Ammoniphilus sp. CFH 90114: one gene and its partner. The protein of the gene in region 1 interacts with the protein of each later gene in a pairwise test. Links are inferred from orthologs where the notes say so. Each region holds a gene or a part of one and is shown on either strand. Other genes may lie near its edges.

Evidence for each region.
Region 2: the proteins of brnQ (region 1) and pheS interact in binary tests that used the Escherichia coli proteins (3 or more experiments, as listed by UniProt). The link is inferred for Ammoniphilus sp. CFH 90114 from one-to-one orthologs.

The regions. Positions count from the first base shown.
Region 1 is NZ_SDLI01000020.1:29,645-34,551, forward strand. What follows is about bases 765-3,692. They hold brnQ (branched-chain amino acid transport system II carrier protein), read right to left. Parts: upstream 2,931-3,692; coding sequence 1,599-2,930; downstream 765-1,598. Other genes in these bases: EIZ39_RS24105 (helix-turn-helix domain-containing protein), read right to left, coding at 765-1,035; EIZ39_RS24110 (hypothetical protein), read left to right, coding at 1,176-1,376; EIZ39_RS24120 (glycoside hydrolase domain-containing protein), read left to right, coding at 3,065-3,692. In the rest of the region: EIZ39_RS24095 (DUF2512 family protein), read left to right, coding at 1-137; EIZ39_RS24100 (PAS domain-containing protein), read left to right, coding at 226-675; more of EIZ39_RS24105, read right to left, coding at 670-764; more of EIZ39_RS24120, read left to right, coding at 3,693-3,706; EIZ39_RS26915 (hypothetical protein), read left to right, coding at 3,791-3,946; EIZ39_RS24125 (ATP-binding protein), read left to right, coding at 3,959-4,907. UniProt on the Escherichia coli protein: Liv-II branched chain amino acid transport system, which transports leucine, valine and isoleucine. Also acts as a low-affinity threonine transporter.
Region 2 is NZ_SDLI01000009.1:9,924-14,784, forward strand. What follows is about bases 717-3,598. They hold pheS (phenylalanine--tRNA ligase subunit alpha), read right to left. Parts: upstream 2,734-3,598; coding sequence 1,699-2,733; downstream 717-1,698. Other genes in these bases: pheT (phenylalanine--tRNA ligase subunit beta), read right to left, coding at 717-1,685; EIZ39_RS18620 (TrmH family RNA methyltransferase), read right to left, coding at 3,105-3,598. In the rest of the region: more of pheT, read right to left, coding at 1-716; more of EIZ39_RS18620, read right to left, coding at 3,599-3,896; EIZ39_RS18625 (potassium channel family protein), read right to left, coding at 3,904-4,563; small acid-soluble spore protein SspI, read left to right, coding at 4,698-4,861.

The sequences.
Region 1 (4,907 bases):
TGTTGCCCTTTATCCATCCAGGGAATGTAATCACTCTGCCAGGAGCAGCGGCAATTGGTATAAGCCTTGGCATCATCGAATATGCGATGCATGGGTGGATAGTAAAACAGAGAAGGTTGCATCAAACTCACAGCTAGATAACGACAAAAATATAAAAAAATGGTAAATTATACACAAAGAAAAATAGATTGGGCATTTCGCGCAATGGGAGGGAGGGGGCTTATCTTGGAAATTGCAAAAGTCATTAGTACAATATCTGGGGATTGGGTTGAATTTTGGGATAATCGACTAGATGAGTTTATCTGTCTGGTTGATCGCTCAGGGAAGACACGCTACGTTTCTTTTGGCATTCAGAATGTACTAGGATATAATCCAGAGGAGATTATCGGAACCCAAGCGTTCCGGCTTATGGATGAAGGAACCCAGCAGACTGTATTTCATCATTATGAGGAATTTCTCGAGACGAAGAGGAGTGTAGAATTCCAATATCGATCCTGGACGAAAAAAGGGGAGCCAGTTACCCTTCATTGTAAGACGTTCGTTGTCATTTCCGAAGGTCGCTCAATCGGTGTAATCAGTATTATTCAGCGTGCGGAACGCGCCAAACAATATCCGCAGCTGTTTGAGGCTATCTCTACCTTGCTTGAACAGATGATAGAGGGAAAGCCTCTATGAATCTTCCTCGGACATTTCGATAAGCGTTTTCACAAAATTCAACATCGAATTCTTTTGATGATCATTTAATTCCCTGCCCTTGAAGGTGATCGAAATATTTTTAAAGACCTCTTCTAAGTCCATAGAATCAGATGTGGGGGTATCCACGTATCCCGCTTTTTCCAATAACTCTTCATAAGAAAGGCCAAGAGGCTCTGCTATTTTACGGAGGATCTCGGGGGAAGGGATGCCACGGTTCCCGTTTTCAATCTGGGAGATATAGGCATTGGACACGCCGCTAAGACGTTCAAGTTTTCGAATCGATAATTTTTGCTGAAGTCTAGACTCTCGTAAAAAGTCGCCAAAAGCTCGCGCGTGCATGTTCTCCCTCCTCGAATGTATAATTGACGCTTGCAAAAGCAAGCGAATATCCCTTATGATTAAGCTTACTACCTAAGTTCCATCATACGTATCTGTGCTGTGAAAGGCAATGGAAACTAAAGATAAAAGGTGTTCATACGATGATTATAGCTAGAAAGATACTAGAGTTGCTAGATCAAAAAGGCGAGTTAACCCAGCACGATCTCTATATGGAAGTGGATGACCCCAGAACGAGTAGTCGGATTGAGTTGCTTTTGAAACAGGAAGATATAAAGCGAGTGGGGACGAACCGACTAAGGATAACCGAGAAGGGCAAAACGTTGCTACGCAAACTATTGTAGCTGGCAGGCCTCTTCCTAAAAATAACAGGAGAAATTCCTGTTATTTTTATAAATTTGGGTATTTCGGGTCTAAATAACGGCACCCATTCCTCCTATCCACCTGAAAATCACCTAAAATGGTCTCTTCACGTTAGATAACGGAAAAATTTCCTCCTATTTTCCCCTTTTCAAAGCAAAAACGAAAAATAACCGGAATTTTTCCGGTTATTTTATTTCTCAACACTAAGCCACCTTCTTCTCCTCACGAGTCCTATTTACGGGCACGAAGTAGCCCAGTAAGCCCCCAATCAGCGCTGGAACTAACCACCCCAACCCTTGCTCATAGAGAGGCAGCCACTCATACCACGACACCACCTGGGATATATCCAACACCATTCTCTGCAAACTATCTACAATACTTACTAGTCCCGTGCCGATCATGGCCCCTGAATACACATAGGTTTTAACCAGCCATCGATCGAAGAAAGACAACACGATCAATACCATAGCCAAGGGGTAAAGTCCGATAAGGAGTGGAACCGAGTAAGCGAGAATCTGGTTTAACCCGAGGTTCGCGAGTCCCATACTAAATAAGCAGAGCCCTCCAACCAAGGCCTGATACGAAAAGGACCGCGGCATCAACTTGACGAAGTATTCCCCACATGCTGTCACTAATCCGACAGATGTCGTTAAGCATGCCAAGGTGATCGCCAACCCCAACAATCCGATTCCTACCCATCCCAGTAAATGTCCCACGACACCCGAGAGAATCTCGCCTCCATTACTCATCGGACCGAGCAATTCTCGGCTAGCCGCTCCCAGATACCCGAGGGCAACATAGACCAAGCTCAGCCCGGTCGCGGCGATGAATCCAGCTTTTATCGTAGCCGATGTTACCCCACGAGTATCTGTTAGCCCTCGTTCCCGAATGGCCGTAATCACCACAATCCCAAATACGAGAGCACCGAGAGCGTCCAAGGTAAAGTAGCCTTCAATGAATCCGGTGAAAAAAGGAGAAGACACATAGGCATCCGCGGGTGGACCGAAAGTATTTAATGGAGAAAAAATCGTACGCACCACAAGGATTCCAATGACCACGAGCAGCACGGGGGTGATCACTTTCCCGATTCTCTCCACTAATTTAGAAGGATTCAAAGACAGCCAGAAGGTTAGCCCAAAGTACAGAAGGGTATAAACGAATAACAGCCCACCTTGTGGATTAGTCCCTACAGGTAGGAAAGGCAATGCCCCCATCTCGAAGGCCACGGTCGCGGTGCGCGGAATGCCTAAGAACGGACCGATCGCCAGAAAAACCATCAACGTAAACACCACAGCAAACCAAGGATGGACCCGGCTGGCGAGAATTTGCAGATTACCCTCAAAGCGAGCAATGGCTGCCACGGCCAACAGAGGCAGTCCAACCCCCGTCACTAAAAAGCCAAGGATGGCGATGCTCATATTTGTCCCGGCTGCTTGTCCCAAGGCAGGGGGGAAAATCATATTTCCTGCGCCGAAGAACAGGGCAAACAGCATGGAACCAATCATAAAAGTTTCTTTATTTGACAAACGTTGCATATGAAACCAAAACCTCCAAATAAGTCCTATCTCTATTGTGCGAATAAATCCTTTATACCATAACATATCAGAGACATTTGTCTATAGGCCTACATACCATATAGTAGAATTTTATTGGAAGGGAGAGGGGATGTATGCTTTGGGGTGTCGATTCGGCGGTTCGCGTAGGGGAAGAACTCTTTAAGTGTGTCGTCACGCATCTTGGCTATCCGCGATATTGGGGGAGGTACCTCACGACGGTCCCTAATGTAAGCGACGGTCTAACACCGGAAGAAATCAGCTTCTTGCAGCGGAAAGGGGTCAAGGTGATGCCGATCTATAACGTATTTCGAGAAGCCATTGGCTACTGGGAGGGGCGTGTAGCGGCAGCAAACACGATTTTTCACTTGGAGCGACTAGGTTTTCCAAAAGGGTCTTTTGCCTTCGGGAATGTCGAGCACTTTTTCCAAATTGATGAAGCCTGGATCCGGGGTTGGGTAGACCGATTCTATCCGAGTGGCTATAAGCCGGGACTTTATCATGATCCGGTAAAGGGGATGTTTAGTGAAGCCTATTGTGAGGCGGTGAAGAACGACGAAAAGGTCAAAGCTCAGCTCGTGCTATGGAGCGCGGAACCGGAAGTGGGAACCTTGGGAGCGAAGAAAGCACCTAAATACCAACCGGCAGCCCCATCTTGTTCTGCGAATGTGTGGGCTTGGCAGTACGGTCGGGATCATGAAACCTGTCCCGTGGATACGAACCTGATCGATAAGCGAGTGTTTGAAGGGCTCTGGTAGGCCGATTGCCAGGCAGCCCTTTTTTGTATAGAAACCATATTTTGGTAACATACTAATCCAAAAAAGAAGGAGCTGGATGCTATCATGCCAAAAGACCCGAAAAACCAACATACAGAGCCAACCATTGCACCGGGACTTGATATCGATGAGTTGGAAGAGGATGCAACCGACGAAGAGGTAGCCGAAGGCGACTACACCTCGGTAACCAAGTTGTTTCTCGATCGTACTCCCGATGAATAATGCGAACGACCCATGAATAAGACAAACAGCAAGCCGGCGGTCACCTCATTGAAAGTTCCACTTCTCTACCTCATCATCTCGATGGGGTGGATCTTTTTTTCGGGAAAAGTGTTGGTAAAGTATGGATATGATTCGGAGAGATTTTCAGTAGTCCATAGTGTTGTGGAACTCATCTTTGTTATTACTACCGTATGTTTACTTTATTTCTTAATCTATCGTCAGATTAAAACCGAGCGAAGAGCGAAGGAGCTATGGCAGGAGCGGGAAGAGCAGCTACGCTACCTTATAGATACCATCCCCGATTTCGTTTGCTATAAAGATGCGAAAGGCCGCTGGGTCGAGGCGAATGCCTTCGCGATTCAACTCTTTCAACTAGAGAATGTAGCTTATAAAGGAAAAACGGACAAGGACCTCGCGGAGCTGGGCGGTTACTACCAAGAAGCCTTCCTCTATTGCTATGGCTGCGATCAGGAGGCGCTGAAGTCAAGTCATCCGGTTCGGGCAGAGGAAGTGATCGCTTTACCCGACGGAGGTCGTCTGACCTTCGATGTGCTTCGTGTTCCGACTTCTTTCCTGGATGGGTCCCGAAAAGGCCTTATCGTGATTGGACGAAATATTACCGAATGGAAACAGGCGGAGGACATGCTACGAAAATCCGATCGACTCTCCATCGTGGGGCAGCTAGCCGCGGGGGTGGCTCATGAAATCCGAAATCCGTTGGCGACCCTAACGGGGTTCGTGCAGCTGCTGAAGGAACAAGCGAAGGAAAACACGCATTACTATGAGATCATGCTCTCCGAGCTGGATCGCATTAATTTTATCGTCAGTGAATTCATGATGCTCGCCAAGCCGCAGGTGCTTCATTTTGAAAAGAAAGATCTTACAACCATCCTTCATCATGTTGTAACGCTTGCCAATACACAGGCGATCATGAACAATGTAGAGATCAAAACGAACATTC
Region 2 (4,861 bases), on another replicon or contig:
TGAGGAAGAAGATTTACTCTAAGATGGCTTCGCTCTTCACTCATCGGCATGGAAAGAGGAATTCCCTTGGTCTCTTTATACAAGGTAGCAAAGTCATACATAATCTGCTCGTTGGTAAAAGAGTAAGTGGAGACCTCATATAACCCAGCACCTGTTAACATATTCCGAAGGTTACGCTGGAAGGATTGATAATCTGTTAGTCCTCCTCTAGTTGTAGGTCCAATAGGAAGAGTAGTTGGAATGTGATCGTAGCCGTGAAGACGGGCGACTTCCTCCACTAGATCCACCTCTCTTGTAATATCCTGCCTACGAGATGGAACTTCAACTTCAAACACTTCACCATTGCGAGTATACCTGAATTGCAAACGACCGAGTATCGCCTCTACTTGTTCAGCCTCTAGTGTTGTCCCTAACAGCAAGTTAAGTCTAGATAAACGTAGAGATACCTGTGCTCTCTTGTGTTCACTAGTCATGTCAACGGCCTTTCCTTGGGCCACTGTACCACCAGCCAACTCAACCATAAGCTGAGCAGCACGATCAAGGGCACGGTCTACTGCTTCCGGATCTACTTCTTTCTCAAACCGGAGGCTTGCTTCCGAACGCAGACCTAACTTTTTAGCTGTCTTACGAATGGACTTCCCGCTAAAAAGTGCTGATTCAAGAAGGATTGTGGTTGTTTTATCTGAGACCTCAGAGTTCGCTCCTCCCATTACACCAGCGATCCCGATAGGCTTCAATTCATCTGTGATGAGAAGCATCTCCCCATCAAGCGTTCGCTCTATATCATCTAGAGTTGTCAATTTTTCTCCGTCTTTTGCAAGACGCACGACAATACGTCCTTGATGAACTTCATCATAATCGAAGGCATGAAGCGGCTGCCCCATCTCAAGCATCACGTAGTTCGTAATATCTACAATATTGCTAATAGGACGGATACCTGCAGCCATTAATCGGCTTTGCATCCACAAAGGAGAGGAACCAAGTTTAATATTAGAAATAAGACGAGTAGCATAATGTGTGCAGTGCTCCGCTGCTTCGATGGATACCTCCACTTTCCCATTAATTGATTCAGCCGCTTCTTCAACCACGGCATCAGGCAGCTGTACTGGGCGGTCGAGGATGGCACCGACCTCATATGCCACTCCTAGCATGCTTAAACAATCGGAACGATTAGGGGTTAGACCTAGTTCTAGAATATAATCATCTAATCCAAGGTAAGTAATAGCGTCTTGACCCACTTCGGTCTCTTCCGGTAATACCATAATTCCTTCCTGTTGAGCCTTAGGGAGAAGCTTATCATTAAGCCCTAATTCCTTTGCGGAGCAAATCATCCCTTGAGACTCCACCCCTCTAAGCTTGGCTTTCTTGATCTTAAGTCCTCCTGGCAGCTCTGCCCCTACAACGGACACGACAACCTTTTGGCCAGCATCAACGTTAGCTGCTCCACAGACAATCTGCAATCGAACGGTCTCACCTACATCGACTTGGCACACATTAAGTTTATCAGCGTCTGGATGTTTGCTTCTCTCCACCACATGACCGATTACGACTTTGGATACTCCTTTATTTCGAGCTTCCACACTTTCTACTTCAATCCCGCTGCGCGTCAGTCTTTCCGCTAGATCCTCCGGTGTAATCCCTTCTAAATCCACATATTGCTTTAACCAGTTATAGGAAACTTTCATGACTTTTCACCACCTACTTACGATTGAATTGTTTTAAGAATCGAATGTCATTGTTATAGAAATGTCTAATATCTTCTATACCGTACTTAAGCATGGCAATACGCTCTACACCCATTCCAAAGGCAAAACCAGTATATTTTTCCGAATCATAGCCCGACATTTCGAGGACCTTAGGATGAACCATTCCTGAACCTAAGATTTCGAGCCATCCTGTATCTTTGCATACTCGACAACCATGACCTTTACAAACAGCACAGGTTACATCGACTTCTGCGCTTGGTTCGGTGAACGGGAAGAAGCTAGGTCTTAATCGAATGCTCACATCTTCACCAAACATCTCACGAGAGAAAGCAAGAAGAATTCCTTTTAGATCGCTCATGCGAATGTCCTTGCCGATGACAAGACCTTCAATCTGAGTAAAGACATGGGAATGTGTAGCATCGTCATCATCCCTGCGATACACTCGTCCAGGACAAATGATTTTTACTGGTACTTCCCCTTGCTTATTCTCCATTACTCGCGCTTGATTAGGAGAGGTATGGGTACGCATTAACAAATCTTCTGTAATATAAAAGGTATCTTGCATATCTCGTGCGGGATGGTCCTTAGGCAGGTTGAGAGCTTCAAAGTTGTAATAATCTGTCTCTAACTCGGGCCCTTCAGCAATCTCAAAGCCTAATCCAATAAAGATATCTTCAATTTGCTCGATGATTTGTGTAAGAGGATGCTTATTTCCTTTAGGCAACTGCTTTCCTGGAAGAGTAACATCCAATCGTTGACTCTTAAGTTGTTCTATTAACGCTGCAGCCTCTAGTGACTCCTTCTTCTGAGCCAATAACCCTTCAATAGCATTTCGAACTTCGTTAGCCAGCTGACCAATAAGCGGTCGCTCTTCTGCAGAGAGCTTCCCCATTCCTTTCAAGATCTCTGTGAGCTCACCTTTTTTACCTAAATATTTCACTCTTAGGTCGTTAAGCTCGTTCAAATTGCCTGCCTCTTGAAGCTGACTAAGTGCTTTTTCTTTCACTTCCACTAATTGTTCACGCACATTCTTTCCTCCTTGCTTGCTTAAATAAATAAAAAAAGACCTCCGTCTGCAAGGGACGAGAGGTCGCGGTACCACCCTTATTAGAACCAAAGGACTATTATCTCCCTTAGTTCTCACTTAGTAATTGTTAACGGAGATTATGACTCCGGTACCCCCTACTATAAGGTTCAGGGGACAGCTCAAGAGTGAATTCTATAGGCTTCTACTACCCTAAGTTGGCTTTCAGTCACGGCCAACTCTCCCTGTCTTAACGCTTGCAGATCGTGCAAGCAATCATAGATTGTTCCTATATACTGGTCTCTTTCACAGCTTTTACTTTCAGCTTTTGATTTTCAGAATTTATTATAATCAATCTGAGCATAGGTTGCAACTTACTTTCGCTGGCGAATGGCTTCGTACATGATAATCCCCGCAGCCATCGCGGCATTCAAGGACTCAGCCTGACCATAGATCGGGATCTTTACGAACTTATCACACTGTTTAAGAATAGACGCTGATACACCGTTGGCCTCATTACCAATCACAATGGCAACAGGGCCATCATAGAGAGCCTCGTCGTACGGTACTGCTCCCTCCAAGCTCGTCGCCAGGATTCTAAATCCTCGCTCAGAAAGCTCATGACAAATCTCATTTAAATCGGTTTGAACTATGGGCAGATGAAAAATAGAACCCATCGTAGACCGAATGGTTTTTGGGTTGTATACATCAACGGTACCCTTCCCTAGGATGACACCTTGAATTCCTGCAGCATCTGCAGTTCGAATCATGGTACCAAGATTACCAGGATCCTGGATAGCATCTAGGAGTAAGAGTACAGGAGAGTCTTGAATCAGCTCGTCCACCTGGTTCACTGGTATATCTACGATAGCAAAAATCCCTTGAGGGTTCTCGGTTTCTGATAATTTATGCGCGATAGGCTCGGTGATCCAATAAACCGTAGCTAAACTATTCTGTAAGGACTGTTCTAGCTTCGACTGTAAATGAAACCCCTCCATAATCAGAACCGTTCGAATACCCGCTTTACTTTTAAGTGCTTCCTCTACCAAATGAAGACCTTCGATAAGAAAAAGCTGCTCCTTATCTCTACCTTTTTTACTATTCAGCTTGGCCCATTCTTTGACCTTGGAATTCTGAACAGATTGAATGGTTTCCCACACGAACATATCACTCCTATTTTGTCTTCTCCTCCATACGCTTCAAATCAACGTTATGACCGATAACAACGAGAATATCGCCCTCAGAAATCGTGTCTTCTGCCTTAGGTGCTATGTTAATATTCGGTCCGCTCTTAATCGCCATCACGTTCACACCAAACTTAGCACGAACATTGAGTTCAATTAAATTCTTGCCTACCATGCGGTCCGTTGCTGCAATCTCCGCTACGCTGTAATCTTCAGCTAACTCAATGAAATCGAGTATACCTGGGGAGATTAAATTGTTAGCGACACGACTTCCCATGTCCCTCTCCGGGAATACCACACGGTCAGCCCCAACCTTATAAAGTACTTTACCATGACGTTCATTTTGAGCTTTTACAACGATCTGCTTTACACCCAGTTCCTTAAGGATCAAGGATGTAAGGATGCTCGCTTGAATATCTTCCCCAATAGCTACGACTACCACATCAAAATTCCGTATCCCCAGTTCCTTCAGTGCATGTTCATCCGTTGAATCCGCTTGAACCGCGTAGGTAACATATTGGATATGCTCCTGAATCTTCTCTTCATTGGAGTCGATGGCCATTACATCATATCCCATCTCATAAAGCGTCTTCGCGACACTTGAGCCAAACCGCCCCATTCCTATAACCGCAAACGTTCTCGCAGCCAATGCTTGTCTCCCCCAGTACCCGATTTTTCCATCCATTATAACATAGTATATCCATTTCAAGTTTGGGTAAAAATGATCCTCTCCGCAAACAATACCAAAGAAAATAACCCTTTAATTGAGGAGGAGCGTTGCACATGAATATCAGCCAGGTTAATTTACGGGAAGCGGTTATGGCCAATGTTTCTGATTCTTCCCTAGGTGAATTGCGAAGCACCATTATGGACGCGATTGAAAGCAGAGAGGACAAGACTCTTCCCGGCCTCGGGGTTTTATTCGAAGTTCTCTGGAATCAAGCAGA